3 regions of the Pseudoalteromonas sp. UBA2102 genome follow, and region 1 is predicted to be linked to each of the others. Evidence: predicted binding sites of a transcription regulator. Region 1 holds the regulator's gene; each other region holds the start of a gene.
The links. The regulator sigma-54, encoded in region 1, starts transcription at its own class of promoters, with help from an activator protein. The targets are predictions, from matches to a motif close to GTTGGCACGNNNNTNGNNT.
Positions count from the first base shown of each region.

Region 2: a site for sigma-54 is predicted at 8,470-8,488, ahead of fliE (flagellar hook-basal body complex protein FliE). Genes of this name have one in related genera too.
Region 3: a site for sigma-54 is predicted at 2,593-2,611, ahead of B2R65_RS02110 (PspA/IM30 family protein). Genes of this name have one in related genera too.

Region 1 covers NZ_DCYU01000073.1:67,372-77,589, reverse strand. The annotation lists gene rapZ (RNase adapter RapZ) at 1-606, opposite strand, end outside; gene B2R65_RS10365 (PTS sugar transporter subunit IIA) at 626-1,078, opposite strand; gene hpf (ribosome hibernation promoting factor) at 1,083-1,370, opposite strand; gene B2R65_RS10355 (RNA polymerase factor sigma-54) at 1,398-2,897, opposite strand; gene lptB (LPS export ABC transporter ATP-binding protein) at 2,967-3,692, opposite strand; gene lptA (lipopolysaccharide transport periplasmic protein LptA) at 3,689-4,237, opposite strand; gene lptC (LPS export ABC transporter periplasmic protein LptC) at 4,227-4,781, opposite strand; gene kdsC (3-deoxy-manno-octulosonate-8-phosphatase KdsC) at 4,778-5,329, opposite strand; gene B2R65_RS10330 (KpsF/GutQ family sugar-phosphate isomerase) at 5,330-6,301, opposite strand; gene B2R65_RS10325 (calcium/sodium antiporter) at 6,304-7,272, opposite strand; gene B2R65_RS10320 (ATP-binding cassette domain-containing protein) at 7,527-8,330, shown strand; gene mlaE (lipid asymmetry maintenance ABC transporter permease subunit MlaE) at 8,330-9,109, shown strand; gene mlaD (outer membrane lipid asymmetry maintenance protein MlaD) at 9,123-9,671, shown strand; gene B2R65_RS10305 (MlaC/ttg2D family ABC transporter substrate-binding protein) at 9,677-10,218, shown strand, end outside.
Region 2 covers NZ_DCYU01000111.1:6,292-16,509, forward strand. The annotation lists gene fliD (flagellar filament capping protein FliD) at 1-185, shown strand, start outside; gene fliS (flagellar export chaperone FliS) at 202-621, shown strand; gene B2R65_RS15015 (hypothetical protein) at 622-972, shown strand; gene B2R65_RS15020 (motility associated factor glycosyltransferase family protein) at 965-3,049, shown strand; gene B2R65_RS15025 (sigma-54 dependent transcriptional regulator) at 3,392-4,828, shown strand; gene B2R65_RS15030 (DNA-3-methyladenine glycosylase I) at 5,099-5,692, opposite strand; gene B2R65_RS15035 (sensor histidine kinase) at 5,825-6,937, shown strand; gene B2R65_RS15040 (sigma-54-dependent transcriptional regulator) at 6,934-8,358, shown strand; gene fliE (flagellar hook-basal body complex protein FliE) at 8,531-8,863, shown strand; gene fliF (flagellar basal-body MS-ring/collar protein FliF) at 8,884-10,218, shown strand, end outside.
Region 3 covers NZ_DCYU01000021.1:9,737-19,954, forward strand. The annotation lists gene B2R65_RS02090 (DUF2333 family protein) at 1-706, opposite strand, end outside; gene B2R65_RS02095 (copper chaperone PCu(A)C) at 715-1,227, opposite strand; gene B2R65_RS02100 (hypothetical protein) at 1,307-1,633, opposite strand; gene B2R65_RS02105 (PspC domain-containing protein) at 1,643-1,849, opposite strand; gene B2R65_RS02110 (PspA/IM30 family protein) at 1,860-2,552, opposite strand; gene dusA (tRNA dihydrouridine(20/20a) synthase DusA) at 2,798-3,787, opposite strand; gene B2R65_RS02120 (MarC family protein) at 3,869-4,489, opposite strand; gene B2R65_RS02125 (transcriptional repressor) at 4,584-5,018, shown strand; gene B2R65_RS02130 (chemotaxis protein CheX) at 5,091-5,558, shown strand; gene B2R65_RS02135 (secondary thiamine-phosphate synthase enzyme YjbQ) at 5,555-5,983, shown strand; tRNA gene B2R65_RS02140 (tRNA-Gly) at 6,166-6,241, opposite strand; tRNA gene B2R65_RS02145 (tRNA-Gly) at 6,437-6,512, opposite strand; tRNA gene B2R65_RS02150 (tRNA-Gly) at 6,631-6,706, opposite strand; gene orn (oligoribonuclease) at 6,965-7,510, opposite strand; gene rsgA (small ribosomal subunit biogenesis GTPase RsgA) at 7,636-8,694, shown strand; gene asd (archaetidylserine decarboxylase) at 8,710-9,588, shown strand; gene B2R65_RS02170 (HesA/MoeB/ThiF family protein) at 9,852-10,218, opposite strand, start outside.

The DNA.
Region 1 (10,218 bases):
ATCAAGGCCCGTAAGCGGTTTGAGTTCAGGCTCCCAGTGGGGGTTTGGCAAAAAGCGAGCATCAAAAACATAATCAGCTTCTTTAGGTATGCCGTGTTTAAAGCCAAACGATTCAAACGTTACAATAAGTTGCTTATCTTTTTTACCCAGTATTTTTTCGCGAATTGACTCTGCTAATTGGTGCACACTTAAATCGGTGGTATCTAGCATAAAGTCAGCGCGCGTTACGAGTACATCAAGCAGTTCTTTTTCTTTTTTTATTGCTAAATCAAGCGGCAGTGAATCGATGGATAAAGGGTGTAATCTGCGTGTTTCTGAAAAACGTTTGATCAGTGTTTGATCATCACTATCTAAATAAAACAGTGTGGGTTTAGCAAAGTCAGGAAGGTACTCGAGAATATCGTTAAATTCGTCTTGTTCTTTGGGAATATTACGAACATCTATGCTAACGGCTATTTTGTCATAGTTATCTGAAACACTTCGCACTAAAGAGGGCAGTAGGTTGACCGGAATATTATCTACGCAATAATAGCCTAAATCTTCAACCACGCGTAAAGCAACCGACTTACCTGAACCAGAACGGCCGCTTATGATAATTAACTCCATTTATAGCCCTTAGTATTTACTACGATTGATCAACAATTACTTGATACAGCTCTGCATCGGTTTTAGCACTACGCAGCTGTTTACAAAATTCTTTGTTGCTCAGTTTATCAGCTATGGTTGCCAGAGTCTTTAGGTGCTGTTGGTTATCGCCATCTGGTACGATGAGTGCAACAAAAATATCAACAGGGCAGTTATCAATAGCATCAAAGTTAACAGGAGTGTCGCTAACAAGTACTAAAGCCAGCGGCTCTTCTACGCCACCCATTCTGCCATGAGGAATGGCGATACCCCGGCCAATACCAGTACTGCCTAGCTTTTCTCTGCTTGCCAGCGCATTAAGAATATCTTGTTGTGGTAAGTAGGGGAGCTTTTCATGAGCAAGCTCACTGATAAACTCTAAAATTCTTTTTTTACTACTAAAAAGGACCGCAGCTTTGCTGCAGTCCTGGCATACTAATGTACTTAATTTCATAATATTAGTGTCTAGCAAGCTTCTCTTTATGTTTTATGACTTGACGATCGAGCTTGTCAATCAACGAGTCTATAGCGGCATACATATCTTGGTGCTCTGTTGAGGCAAATAAATCTGCGCCACTTACATGAATAGTCGCTTCTGCTTTTTGGTTGAGTTTTTCTACATCGAGAATGACATGCACATTGCTAATATGATCTGAGTGCCTTTCTAGCTTTGCAAATTTATTATTTACATAGTCTCTAAGTGAATCAGTTACTTCTACGTGACGACCAGTTAGGTTTAGTTGCATAAGCATTTCCTCTTTGTTTTTTACGTCTTATATCAAACTCTTTCTCTGATTTGACGGTGGAATAGCTAGCGATTCACGGTATTTTGCTATTGTGCGTCTAGCTACTTTAATTCCTTGCTCTGCCAATATATCCGCAATTTTACTATCACTCAATGGTTTAGCTGAGTTTTCCGCGGCAATTAGCTTTTTAATTAGGGCACGTATTGCGGTTGATGAACACTCGCCGCCATTTTCAGTGCTTACGTGGCTTGAGAAAAAATACTTAAGCTCAAATATACCACGTGGTGTATGCATATATTTTTGCGTAGTAACACGCGAAATTGTCGATTCATGCATTTCTACCATTTCAGCAACATCGTTTAAAACCATTGGCTTCATGGCTTCGGGGCCATGTTCAAAAAATGCCTGTTGCTGTTTTACAATACAGTTTGTTACCTTAAGCAGCGTGTCGTTTCTGCTTTCAAGGCTTTTTATAAACCATTTAGCTTCTTGTAAGTGAGAGCGAATAAACTGGCTATCACCACTTGATTTTACGGTACGTGACATAGCCGCGTACTGACTATTTACGCGTATTTTTGGCATGCTATCTGGGTTTAGCTCTACCACCCAGCGGCCTTTTATTTTTTTAACCGACACATCTGGTATCACATACTCCGACTCTTCCCTTACTATTGTATCTGCAGGTTTTGGGTTGAGGGTATGTATTAGGGTCATGACCTCTTTAAGCTCGTCTTCTTTAAGCTTAGTCTTTTTCATTAATGTACGATAGTCGCGTGCCGCTAATAGATCAATGTGATCGGTTAAGATCATTTTAGTTTGTTCTATAAAAGGGGTGTCTTTATCAAACTGGTTTAGCTGAATACACAAGCACTCTTGTAAACTGCGCGCGGCTATACCTACAGGGTCAAATAACTGAATACGCTTTAAAACGGCTTCTATTTCATCAAGTTCAACTTCAACTTCGTCATCGTTTTCTTGGTTAAAGCTCTCTAAAATCTCTTCGCAACTTAGCGTTAAAATACCCGAGTCATCTACAGCTTCTACAATGGCAATAGCAATGGCTTCGTCAGTTGGGCTAAAAGGAGTAAGCTGAAGCTGCCACATTAAATACTCATGTAGCGTTTCAGTAGAGGCACCTTGATAAATAGACTCATCTTCCGGCATTGGGCCTGAGGATGCCGCAGGGGCTGCGCTCATGTACTCATCCCAGGTTACATCCATTGCCATATCATCGCTAACGGTGTCTTTATTTAAAGCTTCGCCACTGTCTTGCTCGTACTCGCTGGTTGTACCGTCAGCCGATGCGCTTACGGTTACATCATCCGTATCTGCTTTTTGTTCATTTTTTCCAGCCGACTCTTCCGTGTAATCTTGCTCTTCTACTTCTAATAGCGGGTTGCTATCAAGTGCTTCTTGTATTTCTTGCTGGAGATCCAATGTACTGAGCTGCAGCAAGCGAATCGCTTGTTGCAATTGTGGAGTCATTGTAAGTTGCTGGCCCATGCGCAGCTGTAATGATTGCCTCATGTATCTCTAACAATCCTTTTATGTTGTTATAATTAATATTAGCAGATGCTTGTAGGTGTGGCTTAAATGTTACAGCCTAAATTGCTCGCCTAAATAAACATCGCGTACAGTTTTGTCATTTAATACGTGTTCTGGGGTGCCAGATGCAATTAGCTCCCCATGAGAAACAATGTAGGCTTTTTCACAAACATCAAGGGTTTCTCTTACATTGTGATCGGTAATTAATACGCCAATGCCACGGTTTTTAAGATGTTCTATTATTTTCTTTATATCTAACACTGAAATCGGATCAACACCAGCAAAAGGCTCATCCAATAAAATAAATTTAGGGTTTGCTGCCAGTGCTCTGGCAATTTCTACACGGCGGCGTTCACCACCAGAAAGCGCCATACCTTGGCTATCGCGAATATGCTGAATACTGAATTCATCAAGTAAGTTGTTAAGCGTTTCTTCTCGCGCGGCTTTATTGAGCTCTTTACGCGTTTCTAAAATAGCCATTAAGTTTTGATAAACTGTCAGCTTTCTAAATATTGATGACTCTTGCGGCAAATAGCCAATGCCTAAACGGGCGCGGCTGTGCATAGGTAATAACGTAATGTCGTTATCATCAATAGAAATTTTACCTTTGTCGCTAGGTACTAATCCTACAATCATGTAAAAGGTGGTGGTTTTACCTGCGCCATTAGGGCCCAATAAGCCAACAATGCTGCCGGCTTCTACCTCAAGGCCTACATTTTTTACAACTTGGCGGCCTTTATAGCTTTTTGCTAATAGTTTTGCTTTTAAGGTGCTCATGGTTGACCTTCGTTACCTGTTTTTTCTTTAATTTTTGCTTCAACAGGCACTAAAATTGTGTGGACACGATCCGTAGAGTTTTCGTCTTTTTCTGCGCTAATAAGCTGCTGCTGCATGTCGTAGGTAATACTTTTAGCATTAATTTTTTGACCGGCTTGTGCGACTTCAGCATCGCCAACAAGCGTTAAAAAGCGCTTTGCTACGTCGTAACGTACTTCGTTTGCGCTGGCACTCATTACGGTACCGTCGTCTTGTTTTTCTTCGAAGTAGGCTGGGCTGCCAGTGGCAATAAGGAGTTGTTTGTTATCCCCTAAGTCTTCACGTTTATGTACTTCGAGTCGGTCGGCTGTAATTTTGCGATTACCATGCACAATTTCGACGTTCTTTTCAAAAATACCTACGTTTTCTTTAAGTTGGCCTTCTTGACGGTCTGCACTAATAGAAATTTGATTTGCTGGCGGTTGAGCGGCAGGCTCAGCAGCAGAGGCGCTAAATGCAAGCATTAGCGATGGGATAATAAGTATTTTAGTGAGTTTATTGGTCATAATATATTGTTCGCGTATGGTTAATTAGTTTTATTACTTCGGTTTTTAAATCGGCTTCAAGGCCTTTACCGACAATTTTTAAATTAGGCCCAGTGACAACCACTGGCTGCTCAGAGCGCATTGTTAACGCTTTAATGTCGACTTCGATGTTATCGGCATTGATGTTATCTATCATGGCGTTATCAACTAAATTTTTAGCAACCACATTGCCTTCTAAAATAAGTTGTTTATCTTCGTAAAGCGTTGCTTCGTCTGCATTTATTCGCCATGTTTGTTTTTCGTTATATAAAGTAAAAATAGGTTTTTCAAAAAATGTAAAACCAAGCTGTTGGTACAGCTCCATTTTAGCCGCTGTGACTTTATGGCTTATTTTGCCTTGCTCGTCATAGGCTGTTTGCTTAAGCTCTATAGCGGTGTAATCGGGCTTTGCAATTACTTCAGGTTCTTGCTCTAGCGCTACATTGGTTTGGGTAAAATAAGGGTACCAAAGCCAAACCATACAGCCGATGAATAACGCACTGAGTATAACGCGTGCTGCATTCATGAACTGGTGCCTTGTGTTGTCAGCGCTATGCCATTCTCTAGCATAAGTAAGTCTGTGAGCTCTCTAACGGCGCCAAAGCCGCCAGGCATTTGCGTAGTGTAATGCGATAAGCGCTTAATAAGCGGGTGCGCATCGTTTACTGCAACGGCAAAGCCAACGCGCTCCATTACTGGCATGTCAGGGCCATCGTCGCCAATGTAGGCTATTTGTTCATCAGTTAACTTTAAAGTGTTTTTGAGTTCTTGATAAGCAATAAGTTTGTCTTCTTGGCCTTGATAAATGTGCTGCACGGTTAAGCTGCTCATGCGAGTTTGCACTATTTCTGAGTGACGCCCCGTAATGACCGCAACTTCAAAACCGCTATTGATCAGCGCTTTAATGCCAAAACCATCTTTTGTATTAAATGCTTTTAATTCTTCGCCTTGGTTACCGAGGTAAATTCGGCCATCAGAAAATACACCATCAATATCGCATATGAGTAGTTTTACTTTTTTGGCGCGTGCTTTGGCATCATCGCTTAGCGGTTGATAGAGATCTTCAAATTGCATTTATAATACTCCTGCTTTTAAGAGGTCTTGCATATTTAAGGCGCCTATTGGCTGGTTTTTATCATTGACCACAATTAAACCATTAATACGTTTGTTTTCCATTATGTTTAGGGCTTCAGCTGCAAGTATATCGGCCGTGGCAGTTGTGCATGATTTGGTCATAACCTGGCTAATAGCGGTGCTATGTATATCCACTCTTTGCTCTAAAATACGGCGTAAGTCACCGTCGGTAAAAAGGCCAGCAAGCTGTTGATTGTTATCTACAATAGCGGTCATGCCCAGCCCTTTGGCTGACATTTCTATTAACGCGTCTTTAATTGTTTGCGTTACACCTATAATAGGGGTGTTTGTGCCGCTGTGCATTACATCTTTTAAAGTGAGCAACAATCGCTTACCTAAACTGCCACCAGGGTGAGAGAGTGCAAAGTCATCGGCGGTAAAGCCGCGTGCTTCTAAAAGCGCAACTGCCATTGCATCACCCATTGCTAAAGTAGCTGTGGTGCTTGCTGTAGGCGCTAAACCTAATAAACAGGCTTCTTGTTCTACTTTTATGCATACGTGCACATCGGCAAGTGTTGCCATAGTAGAGAGCGGGTTGCCCGTCATCGATATTACTTTTGCGCCAAGGCGTTTAAGCACCGGAATAATATTAAGTACTTCGCTGGTTTCGCCCGAGTTTGATATAAGCATAACCACGTCATTTTTGGTTATCATGCCTAAATCACCATGGCTTGCTTCGCCTGGGTGAACAAAAAAAGCAGGGCTGCCTGTACTTGCAAGGGTAGCAGCAATTTTATTACCAATATGGCCTGATTTACCCATGCCAATAACAATAATGCGGCCTTGGCAATCAAACATGAGCTGACACGCACTATGAAAGTTTTCGTCAACGTATTGTGTAATATCAGCAAGCGCTTGGCGTTCAATGTTTAATACGCGTAAACCTTGCTCTATAAAATTTAGTTGTGCCATTGTTACCCTACTTGACTAAAAATATAACCTTGGTACGCCAAAAATGCGATGAGTAATAGGCCACCTTCTACTCTATTGATACGCTGAGAACCTCTAAAGTTCAATGACATAATAATAAGCGCAAGCGTAGCACCTAACATAATAAGTATGTCGCGGTTTGCAAGTGACGGGTCAACCACTGATGGGTTAATAATACCTGCAAGTGGTAATACCGCTAAAATATTAAATATATTTGAGCCCACAATATTACCTAGGGCTAAATCATCTTCGTTTTTAAGTACACCCGCTACAGAAGCTGCAAGTTCAGGTAAACTTGTGCCAATGGCAATAATGGTTAAGCCAATTACTAAGTCGCTTAAACCAAAGTATTTAGCAATATCGACTGCTGAACCAACTAAAAAGTGTGAGCTAACAGGTAATAAAACCATGCCGACAATTAGCCATAAAACGGCTTTCTTAGTTGGTACATCGTTAGGAACCTCATCGCAGGCTTCTGAAACGAAAGGGTCATCTTGATTTTTTGCGCGCAAAGAAACCACAATCAAACCGCCAATAAATACAGCAAATGCGACTAGCAACGCCACCCCTTCGGTGAGCGAGAAGTAGTTGTCTGAAAATACATACCACGTAGCCAAGGATACCAGCATAACAAGCGGCATTTCGCGTTTTAAAGTGCTTGATGACACACTCAAAGGGCGTAGCAGCGCAGTAATACCTAACACAAGTAAGATGTTTGTTATATTTGAACCTACCGCGTTACCAACCGCTGTGTCGGTTTTATTTGCCAAAGCAGCCGAGGCCGATACCATCATTTCAGGGGCCGAAGAACCCATAGCAACAACCGTTAAGCCAACAATTAAAGTAGGGACTCCAAAGTTTTTAGCAAGCGCTGCCGCACCGTATACAAATCGGTCGGCGCTCCACACAAGTGCAGCAAAACCAAGAATTAAAATAACAAACGAGGTAACCATTATGTTAAGCCAGATGTTCAAAATACAGATGGCGCGAATAGTAACAAAAGCCAACATGAAAGTATAAGCAAAAGAGCAGGGTCTACTATTGCAGTGCGTGAATTTTATGCGCTTAAGCAAAGGTTAAGGCAATTTACTTCAGCCTTAGAGCGCTTTTTGTAGGCGTATTACAAAATCTTACGAATTGTTTTTTCCATCTTGGCTAAAAAACCCTTAAAATAGGAGCACGAGTGAACATTGTTACGGAGAGCGACTTGTCGCAATCAATAGTAGAAGTCAAGGATGTTAGCTTTTCGCGAGGCGATAGAACCATATATAAAAATATGAGTTTTAGTGTTCCTAAAGGTAAGATAACAGCGATTATGGGGCCAAGCGGAATTGGCAAAACCACAATGCTACGCTTAATTGGTGGGCAGCTTAAGCCTGACGCCGGCGATATTTTATTCGAAGGTGGCAGTATTCCTAGTATGTCGCGCAAAGAGTTATATGCGGCACGAACCAAAATGAGCATGCTGTTTCAAAGCGGTGCGTTATTTACTGATATGTCGGTATTTGACAACATTGCATTTCCTCTGCGAGAGCACACCAAGTTAAGTGAAGCGTTAATTAAACTAGTCGTATTAATGAAACTGCAAGCGGTGGGTTTACGCGGTGCTAAAGATTTAATGCCTTCTGAGCTTTCTGGCGGTATGGCCAGACGAGCAGCACTTGCACGTGCTATTGCACTGGACCCAGAACTTATTATGTATGATGAGCCTTTTGCCGGCCAAGACCCAATATCTATGGGTGTATTGGTAAAGCTTATTAAGTCGTTAAATGAAGTGCTAGGTTTATCATCCCTTATTGTAACCCACGATGTGACGGAGGTAATGAGTATTGCCGATCACGTTATTATTATTGCCGATCAAGGCGTAATAGGGGCAGGGACACCGGATGAAATGCGTAATCATGAATCTCCATTAGTACAGCAGTTTTTAAAAGGGTTATCGGATGGGCCTGTGCCATTTCATTATCCTGCACAAACGTATGCTGATGAGCTGTTAGGAGAAAACGCTTAATGTTGGATTTATTTCAAAAGTTAGGTCATAAAACGCTGGGGCGTTTTGCTGCATTAGGGCGCTCTGCCAACATGCTTTTTAATGCATTGTGGAATGTACCTAACTTTAAAAAAGGCACACCGCTGTTAGTGCGCCAACTTTATATGGTTGGTTCGCAATCATTATTAATTATTATGGTGTCGGGTTTGTTTATTGGTATGGTGCTTGCGCTGCAAGGTTACACTGTATTGGTTGGCTATGGCGCCGAAGACAGCCTAGGCCCATTAGTTGCGCTTAGTTTATTACGCGAACTAGGCCCTGTGGTTACAGCGCTATTATTTGCTGGGCGCGCTGGAAGTGCGCTAACGGCAGAAATAGGTTTAATGAAAGCCACCGAGCAACTCTCTTCACTAGAAATGATGGCCATTGACCCTCTCAAGCGCATTATTGCACCGCGCTTTTGGGCAGGTTTTATTAGTATGCCATTGCTTGCACTTATTTTTTCTGCGGTTGCCATTATCGGTGCTCATTTAGTTGGGGTTGATTGGTTAGGCGTAGATACCGGCAGCTTTTGGTCGATAATGCAATCGCAAGTATCGTTTCAAGAAGATGTATTAAACGGCATGATAAAAAGTTTTGTATTTGCCATGGTAGTGACCTGGATTGCGCTTTATAAGGGCTACGACTGTATCCCAACCTCAGAAGGGATCAGTAAAGCAACAACAGAAACAGTCGTACACTCATCACTGGCAGTATTAGGGTTTGACTTTATTTTGACAGCGGTAATGTTTACCAGCTAATAGGGTATAGATAATGAATTCACGGAAATTAGAGATTTTAGTTGGCTTTTTTGTCGCATTAGGCATTTTAGCGTTTGCAATGTTAGCACTTAAAGTGGCTAATTCGGGTATTAGCGGGTCGGGCGAAACCTACACGCTAAATGCAAAGTTTGAAAATATCGGCTCACTTAAAGCGCGTGCACCGGTAAAAGTAGGCGGTGTAGTGATTGGCCGTGTTGAATCTATTTATGTACACCCACAGGAGTTTTTGCCTGTGGTAAATATGACGATAGATGCACAGTATTTATGTCGTTTTTCAGACACTAGCTCAATCTCAATTTTAACATCGGGTATTTTAGGGGAGCAGTACTTAGGTATTCACCCTGTTATTTCTCCTAATGCAGCAGAGCAGCGCTGTTTAGGTGAAACAGTGACCGAAAACGCACAAGATCAAGCAATCGATGAGTTATTTGGCGTAGAGAGCAAAGCGTTAGGTGATGGTGATTCAATCACAGATACTAAGTCTGCACTTGTTTTAGAAGAGTTAATTGGGCAGTTTTTATTCAACCAAGGTAGTGAGTAATTATTATGTTGAAACAGTTTTTAGCCGTTATTGCACTTGGTGCAACCCTAGCTGTGCAAAGTGTTAGCGCAGCCGAAGTTAAACTGACAGATCCTAACAAAATGGTGCGTCAGGTAGCAGAGCATACATTTGAGCGCATTAAAAAAGATCAACCGCTTATCACTAAAGATAAAGAGCACCTTCGTGTTATTGTAGAAGAAGAGCTGATGCCTTACATAGACTACAAATATGCAGCACTTCGTGTGTTGGGTAGTGAAGTGTCTAAAGTGCGTGCAATTACCGATGAAGCCGAAAAAGCCGAAGCAATTAAAGACATCCAAGAATTTATTGGCGCGTTTAGAGCCTATTTAGTTGCTACTTACGCGGGGGTATTTACTCAATACACTGACCAACATGTAGAATTTGGCGCAGAGCAACCATTTAAAGGCAAAGATGTAGTTGTAGTAAAAACTAAAATTACAGAAGATGGCAAGCCTGACATAAAAATTGATTTTAAAGTGCGTGAAGATCGCAGCGGCGAGTGGCGCGCATACGATATGATTGCAGA
Region 2 (10,218 bases), on a different contig from region 1:
GGGAGCGATCCCTTAATGAATCACTAGAGACGATAGAAACAGATCGTGATGCCTTAGATGAACGTTTAGCAAATCTTGAAGCTTCGCTAAGAAGCCAATATGCTGCTTTAGATAGCGTAATGGCACAGTATCAAACATCTAGCTCATATATTTCGAGTATTTTAACAAATACATCTAATAGTTAGGTTTAAGAGGTGAAAAATGAATTTACGCGCAAATACATACCAAAAAGCTCAAAAAGAGCTTTCTCTTTCTGAGGCAGATCCGCATCAAGTAATTCAGATTCTTATGCGTGAGTTTTTGACTCAAGTTTATCAAGCTAAAGCGTTTATAAATCGAAAAGAAATTGAAGCGAAAAACAATAGTATTAAAAAAGCTATTAGTATTATTGGCGGGCTCAAAGGCGGGTTGAACTTTGAGCAAGGCGGCGGTATCGCAGACAACCTTAATAACCTTTATGATTATATGGTAGTGAGACTTTCAGAAGCCAATACGCAAAACTCGGTTGAAATACTTGATGAAATTAATGAACTATTTTCGCCTATAAAAGAAGCTTGGGATGGTATTTCCGAACAAGATAAACAAAAAGGCTTTGCACTTTTAAAACAAAGCGGCATTTAAGTGAACGAGTTATTAGATGACAAAGCTTTTCGAATCATCGAAAGTTTAGAAGAGTTACTCAAAAAAGAACTCGTTATGATAGAAGATGAAAACTATAGCGGCTTAGCAAAGGTTATAGAAAAGAAAAATAACTTGCTTTACGAGTTACTTTCGCTAACAAATGGACTTGAACAACAAAACAAAGCGTTTGTAAATGCATTTATAAGCAAATTGCAAATAGAAACTGAAAAGCACCATACCATGTTAGGTAATGGAAAATCAAAGTTGCAAGCCTTGTTAACTTCAATGCATAAAAAGAAAAAACACTTACAGGTATACTCAGATGTTATAGGGACAAGCGATAATGAATGACCTAACTTTGGCTATAAATGAAAAACTAAATGAGTTAGAGCGCTATCAAGCATTTTTACAGTCACAAATTGAGAACAGAAAAAAGTATGAAGCAGCGCTAATGGACTTTGTTCGGCCAGATTTTGATTTAGAAAAGATGTTTCAATCTAATATGCAAGCCTTTGAGCACACCTACCCTGATATATTCAATATCTTTTTAAATTATCAGCTCAATCGCTTTGAGTTACATATGGATAACGGTAACGTTAATATTTACGATACTGAGAAAAAGAACAACATATATCAACAAGATGTTTATCAAGATTCGTATGTACAGTATCTCGATTATTGCGAGACGCCCACAGTTTTAACCAATAAGTTTTCAGTGCGAAAAAAGTTAACAGACGACTTTATTCATAGTCAATTCCTCAATGAACTTTCAATTAGTTTAAAAGAGCAGAACGAGAAAAAAAAGCATAATCATTTGCCTAAGGTTATACCTAGTTTAATGTTAATGGGTATAGGGTGTGGTTACCATATAAACTCATTAGTAAAAGAACATATAGTGAAGAAGCTCTACATCTATGAGCCGCATCTTGATTTACTTTATTTGAGCTTATTTTTAACAGATTGGGCGGATATTTTTGAGCAGCTAAACGTACATAATACGGAACTGCATTTTAGCGTGGGTGAGTTTGATACTGAACTGGGTATTAGTAAAGAAGTAGAATCAGTATTTCAACGTTTTGGCCGCTTTTTCTCAGGGTACAGTTTTTTATATAAGCATTACCATGATGATTACTTAGATCGAGTTACCAAGCAACTATCCTTACAGTTTGTCGGTAATATTTTAGGGTTTGGTTTTTATGATGATGCTATTTTAAGTATTGAAAACTTTTCAAAAAACTTCGATGTGCCTTTTCTTAGACCCGATAGTTTAGACGAGTTAAAAAATGTACCTGTCTACTTAATTGCTAACGGCCCATCACTAGATAAAGACATTCAGTGGCTGATTGAACATCAAAATAACGCCATTGTTATAAGTTGCGGCACAGCGCTCAGCGCCTTATACAAATATGGTTTAAAGCCTGACTTTCATTGTGAAATGGAACGCTGTCAAGTAACCCATGATGTTTTAGCGTCGTTTTATGATAAAGCGTTTTTTAGTGGGATTACCTTACTTGCATTAAATACTGTATTGCCTTCTGTTTTTGCTATGTTTGAAGATAAAGTCCAAGGTGTAAAGTGGGGGGAGGCTAGCAGTAAACTTTTCGTTCAAGGCCTGGGGCAGCAGGAAAAACCCGCATTATTGGTAAATTGTAATCCAACAGTGAGTAATTGTGCGTTGGCTTTTTGCGAAAAAATAGGTTTTACAGATATAGCTTTGTTCGGTGTTGATATGGGCTATAAGTCTAAGCAACATCACTCTAGAAACAGTGTCTATTATAAAGGAGACCAAGACTCTGGTTTATATACACACAAAGCTAAGTATAAACTAAAAGCCAATTTTGATGCTGACGCTCTAGTGGAAACAGATGAGATATTTAAGTATTCACACACTGTACTTGAAAGAACATTAGCGCAAAATCCGCATTTAAAGGTAAAAAATTGCAGTGACGGGGCTTATGTTGAAGGTGCTAAGCCAACTCAGGCCGATTCATTAGTTAGTTCGTTAATAGAGAATAAAGCCGCACTGATTTCAAATATAACTGAAACGATTAAAAGTTCAGAGACTTATACTAATGATGCTTTTGTTGCGCTCCATAATGATGTGCCGTTGTTTTTAGATTTGTGTAACTTATTTATTGAGCAACTATCAGGTAAACCAGCTTCTATTAATGTAGCGTTAGAATTATTAGATGAGCAACTTCGTCGCCTTTCAAGTTTTAATAACACTAATATTAGTTACTTTGATGAGTTATTACGCGGAACTATTTTACATACTCATTCTATGTTAGTTAATTCGCTGTATAGTCATGAAGAGGAGGGGCAGGCGTTGGAGAATTTTCATAATAGTGCTCAGATAGTTTGCAGTTACTTTGAAGAGATAAAATCAGATTATGAGGAAAAATTTTCTGAGATTGAACCCTCAATATGAATACATATAAGGGTTTTAATTTTCAATTTGTTAGTATTATTTATAGGTTTAAAATTATATTTTGAACCCACATTACATTAGTAATGTTCAACTTTATAATAATCAATTTAAACCGATACCAAATTTTAAGCCTTTACTGTCACAGTTATTATATGGCACACAAACTCAAGTTACTTGAATAACAATAATACTTAAGTTTTAATCATTAAGTATTATTGTTTTATAGCGATGTCTATTTTTTGGCGTTTATGTCAAAAAACCGCCGCTATTACTTGCATCCATTCAGATCTCGCTTACAATTTAGCTAATAAAATAAATTAGTGAAATTATGGCTCGCTAACTATGATCTTGATTTTAGATAATAATAATAACCGTGCAATAGGATTAAATGCATCGCTTACCTTTATTGGGGAAGCTGTGCAGTTACTTGACGAAAGTGATTTTGAGCAAGTATCTAGTAAGTATCAACAACAAGAATGCATTGTTATTTTAGGTGCATTGCAAAGCTTAGATCATGAAAGCTTAATTAAGCGTTTTCCAACCCTGCCTTTTTTACTGATTGGTGAAACACTCAAGCCCTTATTAAGTATTGCTAATGTAGTGGGCTTAATTTGTGAGCCGTTTAATCACGAAGTAACCACACAGTTATTACACGACTGCCAACAGTACCAACGTATGCTTCCTGGAAGTCACAAGCATCATAAACCACACAAAACATTTGATGGTTTAGTTGGCGAAACAGACGCAGTTAAAAACGTACGCTTTTTAATTGAGCAAGTGGCTAAAACCGATGCAAACGTGCTTATTTTAGGTGAGTCGGGTACAGGTAAAGAGGTGGTTGCGCGTAACGTCCATTTATTATCTAAACGCAATACTGGGCCGTTTGTACCAGTAAACTGTGGTGCTATTCCTGGAGAGTTGCTCGAAAGCGAGTTATTCGGTCACGAAAAAGGGGCGTTTACCGGCGCTATTTCTGCACGTAAAGGGCGCTTTGAATTGGCTCAAGGCGGTACGCTATTTTTAGATGAAATTGGCGATATGCCGCTGCAAATGCAAGTAAAGTTATTGCGTGTATTACAAGAGCGCAGCTACGAGCGTGTAGGTGGCACAAAAGCTATTCAAGCAGATGTACGGGTGATTGCCGCTACTCATCGCAACCTTGAGGAAATGATTGAAAAGGGCAGCTTTAGGGAAGATTTATATTACCGTCTAAACGTGTTTCCTATTGAAAACCCGTCACTTAATGAACGTGCTGACGACATACCTTTATTACTTAAAGAGCTAATGCGCCGTGTTAATGAGCAAAGTGGTACGTCGGCTAAATTTACAGAGCGCGCGGTTGAGAGCCTCAAAGAACATGCTTGGCCTGGTAATATCCGAGAGCTTGCTAATTTAGTGGAGCGCATGGTGATTATGTTCCCTGAAAAAGTAGTGGATGTACCCGATTTACCCAATAAATATCGCTACATCGAGGTAGACGCATACGAGCCAGAGTACCCTGAAGAGCTACTTGAAAAAGATGCCTTTAACGATATTTTTAGCTCAGGTTTTAGCGATTATGATAATGAACCTGAGCCTGAATTTAGCCAACCGGGATCTGGCGTATTACCCGAAGAAGGTATAGAGCTTAAAGATTATTTAGCAGAGCTTGAAATAAGCTTAATTACCCAAGCGTTAGAGCGTTTTGATTACGTTGTTGCGCGCGCCGCAGAAATATTAGGTGTAAGGCGTACAACGCTTGTTGAAAAAATGAAAAAGTACAATCTATCGCGAGATTAGCAGTATGCAAATGGTGAAAGACTTTTCGTTATTTATTATTCATTTTTGAGGAGTTAATTTACGGGCTTTGCCCGTCACGCAAGCAAGCTTCGCGTTTACAAGATAAACGCAAACTTAAACTTTGGCGGTAGACGCGAAGCTTGCTCGCGTAAAAAGCGCAGCTTCTAATTACTTAGCCCCCCCAAAAAACGAGGTCAAATGAGAAACCACAATTAACTTACACGTTACTTCTCTAAAGCGAGCCTTTAAACCTCTTTGTGAGCAAATCGCTTACTCACTAAACGCCTTTATAATTTCTTCTTTTCTAAAACAATCATTACTGTGATCGTTTACCATGCCACAGGCCTGCATATGTGCGTATACCGTTGTAGGGCCCAAAAATTTAAAACCTCGTTTTTTTAAATCTTTTGCAAACGCTTTTGACTCCTCGGTAATTGCAGGGGTGTCTTCAACACTATTTAAATCACTAATAATTGGTTTATTGCCCACAAATCGCCATTGGTAATTACTAAAGCTGCCAAATTCTTTTTGAATCTCAATAAACCGCTGAGCATTATTAACGGTGGCAGCAATTTTTAAGCGGTTACGCACTATGCTCTCATCTTGCATTAGCCGTTCTATATCATCGGCTGTAAAGTTAGCCACTTTTTGCACATTAAAATTAGCAAATGCTTTTTTATAGCCTGCGCGCTTTTTTAAAATGGTGTACCAACTTAAGCCCGCTTGCGCCGACTCGAGAGTAATAAATTCAAATAATTTCGTGTCGTCATAAAGGGGGGCTCCCCATTCTTCATCATGGTATTTCACATAATCAGGCTTTGTGGCGTCGAGCCATGCACAACGGCATTTATTTTGCTCACTCATTATTATTCCTTTTAGTGTGCGTCATTTTTTTGTTACGCGATATTGTAAGGTAACTAAATGAAAAATATATAAAATAATATTGGTATAAATTGTGCATTTAGCCCTGTATCTACATCATTAAGAGATTTGATTATGGCCCTTGCGAGTGTACTTAAACCACAGTTTATTACTGCAAAACAGTATAACCCATGTTTACTTCAAGAAGAGTACATTGGTGAATTAAGTGATTTAAGACAGCAAGCAAGTTGGCTGTCGCACTTAGTTGATACTATGCCTGCGGGTGTTGTTGTGCTTGATGGCAAAGGGCTTATCGCAAAAGCCAATCAAATAGCGATTGATATGTTAGGCGAGCCGCTCGAAGGAGAGAAGTGGTTTAACATTATTCAACGCTCTTTTCGTCCCCACCAAGATGATGGACATGAAGTGTCGCTCAAAGATGGGCGACTTATAAAGCTTGATATTACTGCGCTAGCGCCAGAGCCTGGGCAATTAATATTAATGACAGATTTAACAGAAACGCGCCGTTTGCAAAAGCGCGTAGCCCATATGCAGCGCCTAAGCGCGTTAGGTAAAATGGTGGCATCGCTTGCGCACCAAGTGCGTACACCGCTCTCGGCGGCTATGTTGTACGCGGCCAATTTGGGCTCTAAAAAGCTACCAGAGTCATCACGGGATAACTTTCAAACTAAGTTAATGTCGCGTTTAAAAGATTTAGAAACCCAAGTTAACGATATGCTACTTTTTGCCAAAAGCGGCGAGCAACAAGTGGTTGAACAGGTTTCTATGCAGCAGCTTTTAAACGAGGTAAAACTAGGTGCCGATGCAATGGTGGCCTTAAATAACAGCTCACTTGTTGTTGAGCTACCAGAGCCAGACATAGAAATTACCGGTAATAAAACCGCGCTGGCCAGTGCTATTCAAAACCTTATTCACAATAGTATTCAAATTATTGGCAGCCAAGCCCAGGTGACATTAAAAGCGCAGCGCGATAGTAGCGAACCCGATACCGTGCGTATTAGCGTATGCGATAACGGCCCTGGTGTAGAGTTGAGCAAAATAGAGAAAATTTTTGAACCGTTTTATACCACAAAAAGCCAAGGTACAGGGCTTGGGCTTGCTGTTGTAAGCTCTGTGGCTAATGCGCATCAAGGACGTGTTGAAGTGGTTAATAATGCCAATGGTGGTGCATGTTTTAGTTTATTGCTGCCCATATGCACGGCCTCAACGCAGGAGAAAACAGCATGAGTAATACAATACTAGTGGTTGAAGATGATGCAGGTTTAAGAGAAGCACTCATAGACACGTTAGAGATGTCGGGTATTGCCTGTGTTGCAGCCGATAGTGCTGAGCAAGCCATGATCCAATTAAAAAAATCTGAGTTTTCATTAGTGGTCAGCGACGTGCAAATGGGCGCGATGAGCGGCCTAGATTTACTTAGAAGCATTAAGCTTAACTACCCAGATCTCCCCGTATTAATGATGACTGCCTATGCAACGATTGATGATGCAGTAGAGGCAATGCGCTTAGGCGCAATTGATTATATGGCTAAACCATTTGCCCCTGAGGTGCTTTTAAATATGGTTAGTCGGTATTTACCCGAAAAGCCAAAAGACACTGACGGCCCAATTGTTGCCGACCCTAGCAGTATTGCGCTTTTAGAACTGGCGAGCAAAGTGGCGCGCTCAGATGCAAGTGTTATGGTGCTAGGCCCTAGTGGCTCTGGTAAAGAAGTGCTAGCGCGATACATTCACGATAAATCAAACCGATGCGATGCGCCTTTTGTGGCAATAAACTGTGCGGCTATTCCCGAAAACATGCTTGAAGCTACTTTATTTGGCTACGAAAAAGGCGCGTTTACCGGTGCAATACAAGCATGCCCAGGTAAATTTGAACAAGCCCAAGGCGGCACCATATTACTTGATGAAATAACCGAAATGGACTTGGGGCTGCAAGCTAAGCTATTACGGGTATTGCAAGAGCGTGAAGTTGAGCGTTTAGGTGCCCGAAAAACAATTTCACTCGATGTAAGAGTACTCGCCACCAGTAACCGCGACCTAAAAGAAGCCGTTGCAGATAACCAATTTAGAGAAGACTTATATTATCGCTTAAATGTATTCCCCCTAATGTGGCGACCGCTCTGTGAGCGCCCAGGGGATATAATTGTATTGGCTAAGCATTTAATAGAGCGCCATTTAGTTAAAAGTAAAGAGCCGCTAGCAACGCTTGATAGTGCCGCTGAACAAAAATTACTAAGCCATGCATGGCCTGGTAATGTACGCGAGCTTGATAACGTAATTCAACGTGCGCTTATTTTGCGAACGGGCAATGCAATTGGCGAACAGGCTATTTTTATTGAAAACTTAATGCAAGCGCCAATTAACAGTATGCCTAAACAGGAGATAGCGCCTGAGCAAGTGAGTACTTCCAGTGGCGCGTATTATGATGACAAAATAACGCCTGCAGAGGTGAGTAGCTCCCTGCCTAGTGTTGATACTGGCAGCTATAAAGATGAGCTAAAAGATAAAGAGCATAAAATAATATTAGAAACCCTAGCGCGCTGCCAAGGCAAACGAAAAGATGTTGCACAAACACTTGGGATCAGCCCGCGTACTTTACGTTATAAACTAGCACAAATGCGCGATTTAGGTATTTCGCTGCCCGCATAACTTTATCCCTTTCTTCCATATAACCCTAAACTAACCACGCTTAGTTTAGGGTTGTCAAATCTCTGACTCTCAAAAACAATAGTTAACCTTTTGTAATTAAAGGTTTATTTTTATGGCACACTTTGTGCTTTATTCCCTTTATGAACGTTAACTGCATTTGCCAGAGAAAATTATGAAAATTCAAAACAGCGCGCTATTTCAAGAAATGCAATCAATGGCTTTAGAAGCAGGCCATACAAATCAAATCAATAAGCTACCTACTCAAGCTCAGCCGACATCGTCTGCTCAATTTGGTGACTTACTAAGTGATGCATTAAACACGGTTAATGGCTTACAACAAGATGCCAAACAAAAAGTAGTGGCTGTTGAAATGGGTGATAGAAGTGTATCGCTTGCTGAGGCAATGATTGCCTCACAAAAATCGTCAGTGGCATTTGAGGCTACAGTACAAGTAAGAAATAAACTTGTTGAGTCATACCAAGAAATTATGAACATGCCTGTTTAAGTAGGTAGTGGAGAATTATTGTGGCGCAATCTAATCAATCAACAGATCTTGCTCTTGCTGGCGGCGGTATTGACCAAAGCGAAGATAACGAGCAACAAGAACAAAAGTCGGGCTACTTAAGCGCCTTAAATGGTGTTGATGTGCTTCGCCAAGTCACCCTTATTATTGCGCTGGCTATTTGTTTAGCTATTGCTATATTTGTGATTATTTGGGCACGTCAGCCAGACATGCGTCCGCTGGGTAAAATGCCAACAGAAGAGCTGATCCAAACCCTTGATTTTTTAGATGCACAAAAAATTGACTACGAGCTAGATGGCAACGTAATTTCGGTTGATGAAAGCGAGTATCAAAACATTAAATTGCTGATGGCCCGTGAAGGCCTAGAGCAAGGTCCTACCTCAGGCACCGATATCATAATGCAAGATATGGGCTTTGGTGTTAGCCAGCGATTAGAGCGAGAACGTTTAAAACATGGCCGCGAGCAACAACTTGCCCGCACCATAGAAGAATTAAACAACGTAACACGCGCTAAAGTTTTATTAGCCATTCCAAAAGAAAACGTATTTGCACGTAGAGAGAAAAAGCCATCAGCCACAGTGGTATTAACTCTTAAGCGCGGCAGAATGCTTGATGGCGAAGAAATTGACTCAGTGGTTGATATGATTGCCTCTGCAGTACAAGGGCTTGAGCCTTCACGTGTTACGGTAACAGATCAAAACGGCCGCTTACTTAATTCAGGCTCGCAAGACTCATTAGCAGCACGCTCTCGTAAAGAGTACGACATTGAAAGAAAGCGTGAGCAAGAGTATTTAGAAAAAATAGACAGTATTCTTATTCCCGTAGTCGGCTTGGGTAACTACACTGCGCAAGTTGATTTAAACATGGACTTTAGCTCAGTAGAAGAAACACAAAAGCGCTACAACCCAGACTTACCAGCAGTAAGAAGCGAAACCACATTTGAAGAGAACAACATTGGTGGCTTAGCGGTAGGAATTCCTGGGGCACTGACTAATCAGCCACCTATGAATTCAACTATTCCAGAAGTGGCAGGTCAAGGCAATGCTGGTACGGCAACGAACCCAAGCCGAGTGCATAAAGAGGCTACACGTAACTTTGAGCTAGACACCACCATTTCGCATAAGCGCCAGCAAACAGGGGTTATTCGCAGAATTAGCGTCTCGGTTGCCGTTGATTATGTGCCAAAAGTAGGTGAAAACGGCGAAACAGCTATGGCGCCGCGCTCGGTAGAGGCTTTGTCAAATATACGTCGCCTATTACAAGGTGGGGTAGGTTTTGATATGCAACGCGGCGATGCATTAGAGGTGGTAACCGTGCCATTTGTACGCGAAGCAGTT
Region 3 (10,218 bases), on a different contig from region 1:
CGTCTATTTCCCACCACGACGTTCTTACTTGTTGCTGAAGTGGTGTGTAGGTCGCTTGCGTGTTTGAAGAATTACCGGCTAAATCGGTGTTTACTTTGTCTTGGCCAACACTTGCACTTAAACGCTGACTTAAACTACCTAAGCGCTTTTCGGCTTCTTTTAACCAGCTACGTAGATTATCTGCACGTGAATAAAATTGGCTATCGCGCTCATGCTCGTTAGCAATTTGTGAGCGGTACACAAGAAGGTAGTCTATTCCCTTTTGATACTCTCCCTCGGCACTTGGCCATGCCCATGCCTCAGAGCTAATATTAAATTGTGGCTGCGCTTTTTTAAGGGCTTCATGTTCGGTAGATTGCGACTGTGAGCGGCTAAAGTCTTTACGCATTGATAGCGCTAAATCACGCACCATTTCAAGCGCGCCATATTCCCACGCAGGCATGTCATCCATTATCACACTTGGCAGCATCACATCGTTTGATAAATATCCACCTTGCTTATCAAGTAATGTGCTAGCAACGGTAATAAGCGTTGAGGTGGTTGTATAGCCTGTTACCATTTTTTCGTTGCGTGCTTGCGCGGTTTCTTTTGCATTAGTTACTACGTTAAAACGTGCCGGCTCAATGCTCCAATAAACTGCAATAGCGTAAAAAATAATAAGTAGTACCACCAAGGCACCAGCTATTTTTCCTTTATGTTGCGACATTTATCCTCCTAGTGATGAGCGTGTTGTTTTTTAGATGGCTTTGAATGCGCAGCTTGCGCTTCAAGCGAAACCACTTGAGCATTAGTAAACAAGCGGTTACCGTCACTAAAATATAGCGTGAGTTTACGTTCTTGCCCTACTTTTAGTGGCTCTTGTGGATCAAATACCATTAAATGGTAACCACCAGGCTCAAAGCTTAGGCTTTCATGGCCCTTAATAGTAACGGCTTTAACCTGTTGCATTTTCATCATGCCATTGACATGTTTGTGCTCATGTATTTCTACACGGCCTAAACCTTCGATGGTTGCTTTAGTTAATTTAGCAACACCACCACCGTGGTTAGAAATTGTTAAATAGCCAACACTCGACTTACTACCAGGCAAAAACGCCCTTACTTGTGCATGGCTTACTTCAAGCTTAGCTTCGTCTGTATCGTGGCTGTGCCCAGCATGTGCAGCAACCGATGACGAAAACACATTAATCATTAACGCCGAGGCCATAAAAAAGCACTGCTTCATCATCGCTTTATTCCTTGTGAAAGCATAAAATTTCACTTTAAATTTAACATAGTTAACTAATAATAGTCAGTTAAATTAAGGCTTAAGAGGTTACTTTTTTGTTATCGAGCACCAACCAGCACAGTACAGCTACAAATAATAATGGCCAGGCTATCATCACTGAACCAAATAACAGTGCCAAAATGGTGCCAACCAGCGCGACAATCCCTGCGCCTATTAATCCCATAGTCACTAATGCCATTACGGCTACCACTGCAATAATAGCGACTAATACGCCAGCCAGCTCCAGTCCTACCCAGCTCATATCTGCAATCCACAGTGGAAACTGCCATGAATCAAAATGTATTAGCGACACAGTATCAGTAAAAAGTAACACATATACGACAACACATATTGCTAAGGTTTTCATATCCCTCTCCTAATACGCACGCTCTTCAAGGCAGCAGTGAGCAATCAAATAACCAAGCGCTACTGCAAACGGAAAACTTATAAATAATAAAATTGTTACTAAGCGTGTTGACCACACTGGAAAATCAAGGCGACGCGCTAACCCACTGCATACGCCCGATATTTTTTTATTCAGTGAATCTTTGTACCAACCACGCTGTGTTCTAAAGTTATTCATACTCTACTCCTTAAGCGCTTCGCGCAGTTGTATTGGTATTACTTTGCTTAACACTGGCTTTTAAACGAGCCAGCTCTGCATCTATTTTTTCATTTTTAACTAAAGACTCAATTTGCTCAGCGGTTGATTGCGCTGTATTTGTAAGTTCATAAGCATCAACCTGTGCTTCTATGCCTTCCACTTTTTGCTCTATCATTTCAAAGCGAGACAAAGCATTTGCGACCTTGTCACTGTGTAATTGCATGTTCACTTTTTCACGTGCAGCAACAATATCGTGGCGTTTTATTAATTGAGCTTGTTTGCTTTTAGCTTGCGCCATTTTTTGCTGTAAACGCTCACAATCTGCCGTAATTTTCTCTATCGACTCTTTTAGAGTATTTAGCTGAGTGTTTTTTGCTGCAATTTGCTCATCTACTCGCTGTTTTTCTACTAACGCAGACTTGGCTAAATCGTCACGGTTTTTAGCAACTGCCAGCTCAGCTTTTGTTTGCCACAAAGTTAAGTCTTTTTGTTTTTGTGCAATTTGGCGTTTAAGCGCTTTTTCTTCGCACAGCAAGGCTGCGGCCGTACTTCTACATTCGTTAAGCGCTTCTTGCATTTCACTTAGCATAAGGTTGAGGAGTTTTTCTGGGTCTTCTGCTTTATCCAGCATGGCAGCAATATTAGATTGGATAACATCGTTTACGCGATTAAATATACTCATTGTTTTGTCCTGTTGTTTTTAATTGATAACAACAACAAGATTCCAAGAGTTATGCCAAGTAACAAAAAGTTATTTATAAGCATTTAAATTCAATTAGTTAGACAGCTAATAAGTTATTTTAAACTGACTAAAAACTGAATGCTAATAAGCTAAAATCACTAATTTATTTATCTTTTGACTAAATTTTAGTTATAAAAAAACCACTTTAAAAAGTGGTTTTTTTATAACTGCTCAGCGCTTAAGTATTACTCAGGCACAAAACTTAATGCTTTATCCATTACCGACAAATCAGCCTGTTTACCGTGACCGTTTTCTGAAAGGTGACGTCTAAATCCGCGCGCCCCTGGCTGCCCCTGAAAAATCCCCAGCATATGGCGTGCTATATGCCAAAAGTTAGCACCTAAACGCATTTCTTCTTCTATGTAATCATACATAGCGCGCACCACATCGTGACGAGTCTGAGTATTAGCCACCTCACCGTAAATCTTTTCATCCACCTCATTAAGCATAAATGGATTACTATATGCTTCGCGACCAATCATAACGCCGTCTATATGCGCTAAATGCGCTAGGCTTTCTTCAATTGTTTTAACGCCGCCATTAATGCTTAAATCGAGCTGTGGGTAGTCTTTTTTTAGTTGGTAAACGCGTGGGTAATCAAGAGGCGGTACTTCACGATTTTCTTTAGGGCTTAAACCATTTAACCACGCTTTACGGGCATGAATAATAAAGTCATCACAGCCAACTTTATGGCTGGCTTCAATTAACGCGCATAAAAATTCATACGAGTCTTGCTCATCAATACCGATGCGTGTTTTTACCGTAACAGGAATACTAACTTCGCTTTTCATTGCCGCAACACACTGTGCAACCAGCTCAGGCTCGGCCATTAGGCATGCACCAAAGCGCCCGTTTTGTACTCTATCTGAAGGGCAGCCTACATTTAAGTTAATCTCATCGTAACCGCGCTCACCAGCAAGCTTTGCACACTTTGCTAGCGCCTCGGGATCAGACCCCCCCAGCTGCAAAGCAACCGGCCCCTCGTGCTGATTAAAGTGTAGGTAATCGCCGCGACCAAATAAAATCGCCCCCGTGGTGATCATCTCAGAGTATAAAACAGCGTGCTTAGTCATCTTACGATGAAAAGTGCGACAATGACGATCAGTCCAATCAAGCATAGGTGCAACAGAAAAACGTCTGTTTAACGTTGGATTATCTAATGTGCGTTTTTGCAATGTAAAAGCCTCGGGGATTATAAGTAAATGCGCCCATAAAAAGGCGCTGTATTTTACACAAAAGCCTAATTAGCATCAATGTTAGCTGTATATTTGTAAACCAAAATAATGCGCGATACCGTTGAGTATATTTGTAACTGCCACAGAGCTTAAAATTAACCCCATGATTCTACTTATAATACTTGCGCCACTGTCGCCTATTAATTTATGCACATGATTTGCGAGTAACAACAGCACAAGCACAACAACTAATACAACCAACATCATCGACGATGTAGTAACTTGCTCAACCCACGTGTATTCTTCGTTGCGGGTCATCAGTACTGCGCCAAGCATGGCGCCTGGGCTTGCTATAGAGGGAATGGCTAGCGGAAAAATAGCGGTTTCTGTGCTGTCGCGCACACTTTTAATCTCAGACTCGGGCTTACTTTCACCAAAAATCATTGAAAGCGCAAAAATAAGCAGGACTATGCCCCCAGCTATTTGAAACGCCGACAGCGGTATTTCAATTGCATTTAATAGCTGCTCACCGGCAATAACAAAAAAGAGTAAAACCACAGCGGATACACCCACGGCTTTAAAAACAACTTTTCGTTTAAACTTTTCATCTTCCCCACGTGTCACAGCAATAAATACAGGCACTGTACCTATAGGGTCTATCACCGCAAAAAAGAAAATAAATATAGCTACCAGTTCATGCATTAATGGGGTTCCTAGATAAAAAGTGTTTAATAAAAACGCTGCAAGTACAACACAGTATGTTAGTATATCACGGTAGCGTAAGGATAAGAGAATGATGAATATAGAATCACTCGTAAGTAAAGCAAAACAAGTTTGTGACAACCGTGGTGCGCGTTTTACGCCTATCCGCGAAAAAGTATTTCGCCTATTAGCTAGCGCCCAAGGCGGCGTTGGGGCGTACGATTTACTTGAGCAATTAAAAGTAACAGAAACAGGCGCAAAACCTGCAACAATTTACCGTGCGCTAGACTTTTTATCAGAGCTGGGCTTTATTCACAAAATAGAAAGCACCAATGCATTTATGCTTTGCCATCACTTTGATCATATTCATCCTGTGCAGCTATTAATTTGTGACAGTTGTGGCTTTGTAAAAGAGCTGCACTCTACGGTTATTTCTCACGAGCTAAACAACTTAGCAGCAGAAAGCGGCTTTGTTGTATCAGGGCAAACTATTGAAGCACACGGTAAGTGTGAGTCTTGTAGAAGCTAAACCCAAAGTTTGTTTTAAAGCTATACTCATATTTAGATAGCCACTTTAGCACCAATTTTAAGAGTACCTAACATGAATGTTGAGTTCATTAATCCATTTTTATCTTCTTTGATCAATGTGTTATCTACAATGGCACAAACCGAGTTAAAACCAGGTAAGCCGCGTATTAAAACAGACGAAGTCGCCTGTGGCGATGTATCTGGTTTAATTGGCATGGTGGGCGCGCAAACTCGTGGCTCATTTTCAATTACCTTTGATGAAAACTTAGCTCTGACCATCATGGAACGTATGCTTGGTGAGCGCCCTGACAACATAGACGATGAAGTAACTGATATGGTTGGGGAAATTACTAATATGGTTACCGGTGGAGCTAAAAACTTACTCGGCGAAAAAGGCTATGACTTTGATATGGCTACGCCAATTGTAGTTGCAGGTAAAGGCCACACCATCACACATAAAAGTAAGGGCAAAAAAATAATCATGCCGTTTAGCTGTGATGCAGGCGATGCAAATATAGAAGTTAGCTTTGATAAGTTATGAGCTGGCAACAAACTCAAATAACTTTAAAACCGCGCGCCCGAGGGTTTCATTTAATTGATGATGAAATACTCGCGCAGCTGAGCGAGCTGGCTAATTATAAAGTTGGCCTATTACATTTGTTTATTCAGCACACATCGGCAAGTTTAACCATAAACGAAAACGCCGATCCAACAGTGCGCATGGATATGGAAAGCCACTTTAACCATTTTGTTCCCGAGCACCAGCCTTACTATCGTCACGATTACGAAGGTGATGATGATATGCCAGCCCATATAAAAACCAGTACGTTAGGGTGTGAATTAAGTATTCCTATAAGCAATGGTCGCTTAGCGCTAGGTACATGGCAAGGTATTTACTTAGGCGAGCATCGCGACGCTGGCGGTGCAAGACGTATTATAGCGACCTTGCAAGGCGAAACCTTTTAACCTTGTATTGACCTCCCCTCCCTAGCTTTTACCCGCGTCACTTCGCATTATTTAAAACCCTTTATATCGCGCGGCGGCATGGGGCCACTCGTGCGTTTAATATTTATAAATAATTTTCGTAGGTATAAATCAGATCAAAATATTGTTTTAGAGGTGTTTATTTTTGTGGGATATATAGAGATTGGAGCGGCACACGAGGCTCGAACTCGTGACCTCGACCTTGGCAAGGTCGCGCTCTACCAACTGAGCTAGTGCCGCTTTATAGATTGTCAGTAATTTGTCCGTTGGTGCGCGACGGGTCGCGTCCTACGTTCTGGCAACTGAGCTAGTGCCGCTTTATAGATTGTCAGTAATTTGTCCGTTGGTGCGCGACAGGTCGCGTCCTACATTCTGGCAACTGAACTTGTGCCACATTACATTTTATTCGATACTTCAATTTCTTTGGTGAGAAATTGGAGCGGCACACGAGGCTCGAACTCGTGACCTCGACCTTGGCAAGGTCGCGCTCTACCAACTGAGCTAGTGCCGCTTTATAGTTAGTCAGTAATTTGTCCGTTGGTGCGCGACGAGTCGCGTCCTACGTTCTGGCAACTGAGCTAGTGCCGCATTACATTTTATTCAATACTCCAATTTCTTTGATGAGAAATTGGAGCGGCACACGAGGCTCGAACTCGTGACCTCGACCTTGGCAAGGTCGCGCTCTACCAACTGAGCTAGTGCCGCTTAAATATTGTCAGTAATTTGTCCGTTGGTGCGCGACAGGTCGCGTCCTACATTCTGGCAACTGAACTAGTGCCGCTTTATAGATTGTCAGTAATTTGTCCGTTAGTGCGCGACAGGTCGCGTCCTACGTTCTGGCAACTGAGCTAGTGCCGCACTTACTGATGGTATTTAAACCACTCAAACACACCAACCCCGCGAGGGTTATCGTCTTGAGCGGGGCAGGATTCTACAATAATCTAATGTGTTTGCAAGTGTTTTTTACAAATTAAAGAATTTTTCTCTATACACCTTTAATTCCATAATAGAATCTTTAATGTCATCGAGAGCTAAATGAGAGCCTTTTTTATTTACCTGTTCTAGTACCTCAGGCTTCCAACGTCGGGCAAGCTCTTTAATTGTGCTTACATCTAAATTTCGATAATGAAAAAAGTCTTCAAGCTCGCGCATATACTTATTCATAAAGCGTCTGTCTTGACCTATTGAGTTACCACACATAGGTGATTTTCCCGCAGGAACCCACTGCTTTAAAAAATTAAGCGTTTGTTCAACCGCGTAAGCCTCATCGTATGTACTGGCTTTACAACGGGCAGTCAAACCTGATTTCCCATGCTGTGTAGTACACCATTCGTCCATGCCATCTAACAGCTCATCACTTTGGTGAATAGCTATAGTAGGACCTTCCGCGAGTATATTTAAATCGGCATCAGTTACTACTGTTGCAATTTCGAGTATTTTATCTGTGGCCGGCTCAAGCCCAGTCATTTCCAGATCAAGCCAAATTAAATTAGATTCATTAATAGTCATAGTAACCTTAAACAGTGCTTTTCTTTAGATCCAACGCATTTCGATATATCATATTAGCATCAACCGTCGAGCTAAAGCTTTTTTATACGCAAAGCCGACATTTAAACCAAGGTTATAGGCCAAAAGTGGCAAAACAGAAAAAATTAAGTAAAGGCCAATCTCGCAGGATCAAGGCTAATCATCAAAAGCGCTTAAATAATGCCGATACAAAATTGGCAAAAGGTGGCGCACAAGAGTGGCAAACAGATAATCTGGGCGCAACCGAAAACGCCGTCGTGATCAGCCGTTTTGGCCAACACGCCGATGTAGAAACACAAGAAGGTGACGTATTACGCTGTAATATTCGCCGTACCGTTACTAACTTAGTGTGTGGTGATAAAGTACTATTTCGCCGCGCAAAAGTAAGTGAAGGCGACTTAGCAGGCGTTATTGAAGCAACACAAGAGCGCCGCTCGCAGCTTACGCGTCCCGACTTTTACGATGGCGTAAAAGTAATCGCTGCAAATATTGACCAAATTTTAATGGTCTCAGCGGTACTGCCAGAGTTTACGCCCAGTATTATCGACCGTTACTTAATTGCCTGTGAAGACATGGGTATAGAACCTATTTTAGTACTTAATAAAATCGATTTAATCGACGACGAAGGCCTAAATGAAATTCAAAAAGTACTCGATATTTATCGAGGCCTTGGTTATCAGGTACTGCTTGTAAGTAGTGTAACCGGCGAAGGCATAGATGATTTAAAAAACGTACTGGTTGATAAAAATAATATTTTTGTTGGTCAAAGTGGCGTAGGTAAATCAACCTTAGTTAACACTGTGCTTCCTGATGCCGAAATATTAACTAAAGAAGTATCAGAAAACAGTGGCTTAGGGCAACATACCACCACTGTATCGCGCTTACATCACCTACCAAGTGGTGGTAACCTAATTGACTCACCGGGAATACGTGAGTTTGGTTTATGGCACTTAGATGTTGAACGGGTAACCTGGTGCTTTAAAGAATTTAGAGAGTTTATAGGTGGATGTCGTTTTAGAGACTGTAAGCATTTAAACGACCCAGGCTGTATAATTCAACAAGCGGTAGCCGATGGCGATATTTCGCAATTGCGATTCGACAGCTACCACCGTATTTTAGAAACAATGGCCGATGGCCGTGCTGGTGCACGCGCACCTCGCGTTTAATTTAGGAAACAATCTGTGAGTTTAGACAAATTTAAAATTGCAATGCAGTATGCAATGCCAAAGCACTTTATTTCACGCGTAGTAGGTAAATTAGCAGCAGCAAAAGCCGGTGCTTTAACTACAACGCTTATTAAACTATTTATTAAACAATATAAAGTAGACATGAACGAGGCTTTGTATGAAGACCCAGCGCACTACAAAACGTTTAATGAGTTTTTTACTCGCCCATTAAAAGATGGTGTGCGTCCAATGGCGCAAGGCGAGAACGTAATTACTCACCCTGTTGATGGTGCTATTAGCCAACTGGGCGACATTGTTGATGGGCAGCTAATACAAGCAAAAGGTCATGACTACAGTCTACAAGCACTATTAGGTGGCTCTGAAGATGATACAACACCATTTTTAGGCGGAAAATTTGCTACCATTTATTTAGCGCCAAAAGACTACCACCGTATTCATATGCCTCTAGACGGCACACTAAGTAAAATGATTTACGTACCGGGCGACTTATTTTCGGTAAACCCGCTTACAGCGCGCAATGTCCCTAATTTATTTGCTCGTAATGAACGTGTAGTGGCTATTTTTGAAACCGAAATTGGCCCACTTGCTATGGTACTAGTAGGCGCAACCATTGTAGCCAGCATAGAGACCGTTTGGGCAGGCACAGTAACACCACCCGCCGGTAGCGATGTGTTTAGCTGGAACTACCCTACTAAAGGCGAAAACGCCATTACCCTTAAAAAAGGTGAAGAAATGGGCCGCTTTAAACTAGGCTCAACAGTGGTACTAGCATGGGGTGCAGATAAAGCAGACATTTTAGACGACCAACTGCCTGAAACAGTAACGCGTTTAAACACCGCATTTGCAACAATTAAAGAAAGTGAAGAGCTGTAAGCTTTAAGCTGTAAGTAAAAATAAATATTAAGCACCGCGTTTACCAAAAACGCGGTGCTTTTTTATTGGTAGGCGTGAAGCTTGCTCACGCAAAAAAGGAAAAGCGTAAATAGATTTTATATCAACGGGCCAGCAAGAAAGGCGCCTATAGATGAATTTAACTACGATGCTAATTTTAGCTGTAGACGTAGAGCTTGCTCACGTTAGAAGCGCAGCTTCTCATGGCTTAACTCCGAGTTTAGCCCCGCGAATTACCTCATACTTTATTCACCGCACTCTTTGCAGTTTATATCTTTAATCATTTTAAATTGCTGTTGCTTTAAGCTCAGCGCATCAAAGCTGATAAACACACTACCTTTAACATGCCCTAGCAGCATATTAAGCGTAAGCTGTGCCTGCATAGAGCCTATAATTCCTAACAGTGGGCTTATTACACCGGCATTACTACAATTTACAGCGGGAGCGGCGTCACTTTTTGCAAAAACACAGCCATAACATGGGCTATTGTTTTGCCTAAAATCAAAGCCCATAAGTTGCCCACTACTTGCAATCGCGGCACCTGCAATTAAAGGCAACTTATGAGTAAAGCAATAACGGTTAACACTGTAACGTGTGGCAAAATTATCAGAG